Regions from separate parts of the Caldicellulosiruptor morganii genome, predicted to be linked through region 1. Evidence: riboswitches for the same ligand, from Rfam matches in the RefSeq annotation. Region 1 holds a riboswitch; the other holds the start of a gene.
What was found. Region 1 has a riboswitch for cyclic di-AMP ahead of OTK00_RS02370 (IS200/IS605 family accessory protein TnpB-related protein). Riboswitches for the same ligand answer to the same signal wherever they lie in the genome.
Positions count from the first base shown of each region.

Region 2: linked by a shared signal. The riboswitch ahead of OTK00_RS03820 (C40 family peptidase) and the one ahead of OTK00_RS02370 (IS200/IS605 family accessory protein TnpB-related protein) in region 1 are both predicted to bind cyclic di-AMP.

Region 1 is NZ_CP113865.1:502,875-506,295, reverse strand. Features, by position in the region: gene OTK00_RS02380 (anthranilate synthase component II) at 1-549, opposite strand, end outside; gene OTK00_RS02375 (DUF362 domain-containing protein) at 773-1,894, shown strand; cyclic di-AMP (ydaO/yuaA leader) riboswitch at 1,955-2,109, shown strand; gene OTK00_RS02370 (IS200/IS605 family accessory protein TnpB-related protein) at 2,238-3,421, shown strand, end outside.
Region 2 is NZ_CP113865.1:807,531-810,951, reverse strand. Features, by position in the region: gene OTK00_RS03825 (hypothetical protein) at 1-813, shown strand, start outside; gene OTK00_RS03820 (C40 family peptidase) at 881-1,831, opposite strand; cyclic di-AMP (ydaO/yuaA leader) riboswitch at 1,839-2,004, opposite strand; gene OTK00_RS03815 (ISNCY family transposase) at 2,220-3,167, shown strand; gene OTK00_RS03810 (lactate utilization protein) at 3,224-3,421, opposite strand, start outside.

The sequences.
Region 1 (3,421 bases):
TTCCAACATCAAAAGCCCCTGTTCTGTTGCAATTGACTCCGGATGAAACTGGACACCTTCAATTCTGTAAATTCTGTGCCTTATTCCCATAACCTCACCATCTTTTGTATAAGCAGTAATTACAAGATCTGTATTTTTTATGCTATCTTTTTCCAGAATAAGCGAATGATATCTTGTGACATTCAAGGGACTTTTCAGGTTTCTGAAAAGTCCCTGTTTGTCGTGATTTATTGTATCTACAATTCCATGCATGGGTCTTTTTGCCTTTGCAAGCTTTGCTCCAAAGTACATTCCAATTGCCTGATGCCCCAGACACACACCCAGAATACTTTTGGTTTCTTTAAAATGGTGTATTATTTCAAACAAAATTCTGTCATCGTCCGGTCTTCCCGGTCCGGGTGACAAAACTATATGTGAAGGGTTCAGGCTATATATAAAACCTATGTCAATCTCATCTCTGTTCTTTACAACTGTCCTTACACCCAATCTCAAAAAATAGTTGTACAGATTGTAGGTAAATGAGTCAAAGCTGTCAACAATCAAAACCATCTCAAATTTTCTTCCATAAGTAAGTATCCTCTATGATACTTTATATCAAAAAAGTTCACTCTTGTAAATCCTACTCGGGCTATTGTACTATAAGTTAAGTAGCTTGATATTAAATGCTTTAAAATTTTGCAGCGCCAAAATCAAAAATAAGCTATTTACAAATCTGAAAAGAGGATTATAATTTTTCTCACAGAGAGTTTTTGAAGGGGGATGGAAAGAAAACATGGCTGGATCAAAGGTTTATTTTACAGACTTCAAAACCAAACCCGGGTATAATATGCTTGATAAGCTTGAAAATCTTGTGAAGAAAGCAGGGATTGAAACAATCGATTTTAAAAACAAGTTTGTTGCTATCAAGGTTCATTTTGGTGAGCCGGGAAATCTTGCTTATATCAGACCAAATTATGTGGCAAGGATCGTAAAGCTTATAAAAGACCTCGGTGGAAAACCGTTTGTAACAGATGCAAATACACTTTACACCGGAAGAAGAAGCAATGCAGTTGACCATCTTCAGGCTGCCTATGAAAATGGGTTCAATCCGTTAACTCTGGGCTGCCATGTTATAATTGCAGACGGACTTAAAGGAACAGAATACAGAGAAATTGAAGTGAACTTAAAGCATACACAGAAAGCAAAGATAGGCTCTGCAATAGCCGATGCTGACATTGTGATTTCCATGAACCACTTCAAAGGGCATGAGATGACAGGTTTTGGCGGTGCTATCAAAAATATTGGTATGGGGTCTGGCTCGCGCGGTGGTAAGCTTTTTATGCATTCATCTTCAAAACCGGTTATAAAAACTTCAAAGTGTGTTGGCTGTGGAATGTGTGTCAAAAGCTGTGCACAGCTTGCAATTGCTCTCAATGAGAAAAAGAAAGCAGTTATCGATTATGAAAAGTGTGTCGGGTGCGGTCAGTGCGTTGCTGTTTGCCAGTTTGAAGCAGCAACTGTAAGATGGGATGAGGCAGCATCAATTGCAAGTGAGAAGATTGCCGAGTATGCATATGCAGTTTTAAAAGACAAACCCAATTTTCACATAAACTTTATAATGAACATATCTCCTGACTGTGACTGCTGGTCCCACAATGATATTCCCATTGCGCCCGACATTGGTATTGCTGCATCGTTCGACCCTGTTGCACTGGATAAAGCATGTGTTGACCTTGTAAACAGCTCCACATTCACCCCGGCCGGCTGTGTGCTTGAAAAGGCAAAACACATTGAGGTTGATGGCAAAATAGACAGGTTCAAAAGTATCCACCCTGACACAGACTGGCAGGTAGCATTAAAACATGCACAGGAAATTGGGCTTGGAAGTTTGGAATATGAGCTTGTGAAGGTTTGAACATACTTTCTTGCAAAACTGCTTCTTTTCTGGTATGATAAAAAGCATAATAAAAAATTAAATTTAAATGAGCTGAATTCCTGTGGCAAAATCCACAGGATAGGGGGGACCCAGACTTTCTGGGGTGAATCAAGGCAAGTTTTGCCTTGTAGGGCAAAGATCCCTTTCTGCCCGAACCCGTCAGCTAACCCCCGAAGCTTTGAAAGGGAGGTTCACAACAGTTGAGAATAACAATGCAAAAAGGTATAATTTTGACTGGGTAGCATTAAAAGTTATTCTGTGTACAAAAGGTTGGTAATATATATGCTACCAGCAGAAGAGCTTTAATAAGAGGTGTAAAAACTTGATAACAGTTCAGGCTAAGCTGATTTTTGAAAGTTATGAAGACAGGCAAAAGACATTGGAGCTTATGAGAAGATGGTCATCTTGCATGAGATTTGCATACAAAAGGCTATTAGAAGGCTTTGATAGAAATAGCCTCAAAAGAGAACTGCAAGGGATTTTTGATTTGAACTCAAGGTATGTAGATGATGCAATAATGAAAGCAAAGGCTGTTTTAGAGTCCTGCAAGCAAAGAGGGGAAGACCCGAGGAAAGCTATCTTTGGCGGCAGGCCGCTTTTTGAAAAGCTCAAAAAGCGGCATATAAATGGAAAGCCTTATAAAAAGCTCAAGATTGAGTGGCAGGAAAAAAGGAAAGGGAATTTATATTCAAGAGGAGATAGAAGCAAGAAAGGAAACTTGAACACAAGGATTGTGGTAAATAAAAGTGGCACATTTTTGAGGATAAATATAGGAGATAGAAAATATGTATTTGCAAGATTATCAGCCGGTTATAAGAAAGACAAAGATAGAAGACAAATTTTACAGGAGATTGCTGCCCTTGGAGTGCCTTATTCGGTAGAGCTAAAACTCAAGAATGGGAATGTGTATGCTTACTTTTCAGTAGAAGAACTCTTTCCGGCGATAGAAATCACCAGAGAAAACGGTGCTATAGGTATAGATACAAATGCATATCCAAATCACATGGCATGGGTAGAGGTGGACAGGAGCGGACAGTTTATAAGCTATGGCAAGATTCCAATGCCAGAGCTTGAAAGTGGAACCTCTGACAGAAGAGAGTATTACAGATGGCAGTATGCACATGAGATTGTGAAGATTGCAAAAGAGAAAAGAAAAGCTATTGTGATAGAAAGGCTGAATATAAAAGACAAAGGAACAAGAGGTGACTTTTCGGGCAGAAAATCAAGACGGATAAGGCACTTTTTCAGCTACAGGTCGCTTCTTTACAAAATCAGGATTTTAGCAAAACGAGAAGGGATAGAGGTTATAGAAGTAAATCCTGCGTACACATCGGTGATAGGGATGCTAAAGTTTGCACCGCAGTTTATGATAAGCAAAGATATTGCAAGCGCATATGTGATAGCAAGAAGAGGACTTGGGAAAAAAGAGAGGATACCTGCTAACTACATGGAGCTTCTTAGCAGACTTGACACCAGTAGTTTAGAAGAGCTGAAGGAGTATGTAAG
Region 2 (3,421 bases), 300 kb from region 1:
CCAAGAATAATTTACTTTGGTTTCAAAGGTGGTAAAAACGTGTTTTGTGTGGTGGAAGAACAAGCCGGCAAAAAAGGGTCAGATGAATGGAGAATATATGGCGGCACAAGGCTCTGGCACAGTCCGGAGGCAATGCCACGTTCATACTATCCTGACAACACACCTGTTGAGTATGAAATCCTGCCCGACGGTATTGTATTAATCCAGCCGACTGAAGAGTGGACAAAACTCCAGAAAATAATTGAATTTAAGCTTGATTCAAATCTTCCAAAAGCATATGTTACATACATAATAAAGAATAACGGGCTTTTTGATGTAAAAGTTGCTGCATGGGCACTTTCTGTGATGAGACCCGGCGGAGTTGAAGTTATGCCAATTCCAAAGATTGACACAGGACTTTTGCCAAGCTATCCTCTTGTTATGTGGCCATATACAAAACTCAATGACCACAGAGTTATATGGGGCGAAAGCTTTATTATCCTGAGGCAGGATCCAAATTGCAAGCCTGCTTTCAAAATTGGATATCCTAACATAGATGGCTGGGCTTGTTATCTAAATGAAAGTGATCTTTTCATAAAATACTACAGGCATACAGAAGGTGCTGAATACCCTGACTTTGGTTCTTCGTATGAAACATATACAACAGATTTTATGCTTGAGATGGAAACTTTGAGCCCGCTTTATAATTTAGCTCCCGGCAGTGAGATCATTCACAATGAAGAGTGGGAACTTCACAGGGTCTCTGGTAAGATTTCATCTGAAGATGATGTGAAAAGACTGATCTTGCCGATTGTGAAAAAAGACAGAAACTAAATTTGTAACAAGCACCCAGAACAAAAGGGGGTTTTCTTTTTCAACGTTAGAAAACCCCCTTTTGTTTTTACCTTATTACTCTTTTTGCCATCATAAACGACGTGCCATACTTTGAGGTAAGGTCTGAGATTGTTACACACCTTCTTGCACTCGATGCATGAATATACATTCCATTTCCAATATAAATGCCCACATGGTTTATATAGTTTCTTCCACCGTCTGTATCAAAAAATACCAAATCTCCGGGTCTTAACTCATCGGGTGAAATTCTCACACCGTTTGATGCTGCCATGTCAGCTGCTGTTCTCTCTAAGTGAATCCCAAAATTTCTAAACACATACTGCACAAACCCTGAACAGTCAAAGCCTGTTGAAGGAGATGAACCACCATACCGATATCGTATCCCCAGAAAGTTCTTGGCAAATCCTATTATTCTATCAGCCAAGCTCCCATTGTAATTTATCTTATCTTCTCTATCATATCCGCCACGTGACACAGTTTTTGAAGAAGATGCTCCGTTTATTTTCAAAAGATAATATGCCATATAACCGATAACACCATCAGAAGTTTTCACCTTTATCCATCCGTTTTGCTCCCTTGACAGAACATATACTTTACTGCCTTTTGATAAAGTCTTTACTATTTTTGAGGATGTTGACTTATCACTTCTAAGTCTTGCATTGTCTTTTAAAACAACAGCCGTTTGATAAAAAACCTGATCTGAAGTTGACAATGCCTTTTTGGAATTTGCCTTGCTGTTATCATTTGTGATCATTATGTAATCAGTTTTAACATAACCAACAACACCATCATATGAAATCTTGGTCCATTCACCAGACGTTGATATAACCTGAGCTTTAAAGCCTTTTGGAAAAACTCCCACTATCTTTGCAGAAGTAGAAGGGCTACTTCTAATATTGATTGTGGCTGTAGCCTGTGCTGTTTTTGCAAAAACTGTCGTGCCAGTAGATAAGAAAAGAGCCAGCAAAAGTGTTGCAAATAAAGCTTTAAAATTCATACAAAAACTCCCTTCTTCTTCGGGCTTACGGGATTAGCTGACGGGTTCGGGACAAGAAGGACATCCCTACGGCAAGCAAAAGCCTGCCGATTCACCCCACTTAAATGTCGGTTCTCCCGCTGCATGGAGCAAATTTTACAAAACAAGCCCCATGCATTCAGCCACCATTGTTAATTATTTTGATGTTATTATTTTATTATAAATTCGAAATTACGTCAACCTCTCTTTACAAAATTGTTACACAAATGTTGCTAAAATATTACTTTGTAGCTTGTTGAATAAAACATATTGACATAAAAGTAATAAATTAATAAATGGAAAAAGCCATCCTCCTTGAGATAAAATTTTAAGAAGAGAATACTAAAAAACCCAAGCAAGGAGGATGGCAATGACTAATTTTATTAAAGCACAAAAACAAAAATTTTTAAAGATATTTATGACAATTGAAAAAGTAATAAAAGATTTAGGATTGAAGATAAAAAACTACAAAAGAGGAAGACCAAAGAAATTTAAGCTGAGCCATATAATAGCTTGTTTTGTTTATAAAGTCAAAAATAGGATAAACAGCTTTAGGGAATTAGAGTACAAGATAAATGAAGATGAAGAATTTAGAAAGACCATAGGAATAGAAAAGAGCCCCGATCATTCATATTTTTCAAAATGGGCTAAAATGATTGAAGAAGAATATATAGAAGCAATAGCAAGAATTTTAGTAAGAGAAATAGACCCCGAGACAAGAGTTTGTGCTATAGATTCTACACCTTTGAGAAGCTCGAGGGGTGATAGAGAAGCAGGAGTAGGAAGATGTGTTAGTTTAGGTTTTTACAATGGGTATAAATTACATGTGCTAGCAACAGTTGAAGATGAGGTCATACCGATAGTATGGTGGTTGACATGTGCAAATATTCATGATAGTAAAGCGGTAGAACTTTTGTATGAAGCTAAGATATTTGGACCTGATGTAATATTAGCAGATGCAGGTTATGATTGTACAAAGTGGTTTGATGTGGCTGATAGACTTGGAATAAAGTTTGTAGCGGGTATAAATAAGAGAAATATTAAGGATTTTAACAATGTCAAAAATATTTTGAGAGCACAAAACATAGAATTTTTAAGAAGTAAAGAAGGACAAAGAGTATATAAACAAAGGATAAAAATTGAAAGATTATTTGGGAAGCTGAAAGGAGAATATAATTTAGAACAAGTACGGCTAAGAGGTTTTAGAACATATAAGAGACACGTTGACTGGATAATGGTTACTTATTTGATAGAGCTTTATATTCAAAAAAATGAAAACTGTAAATTTTCTTTTAAATATGCATGGAATAATTTATAGTCCCATATAGTTACATTAATAGTAGAATTATTTATTCAACAACTTAATTACTTTGCTTAAAATCCCAACTCCTCTTTTACCACTATAACCTTTATACGCCCTTTTACCGGATGTCTTCTTGTAACCACAATATGGCTGCATATGCAATCATCGCTCAGGCAATCATGGCATCTGCCTGAAGAGCTACATGGTGTGTTTTTTGAAAGTCTTCTGGCATTCATTGGCGATGCAATGTTTCTCACTCTATCAATACC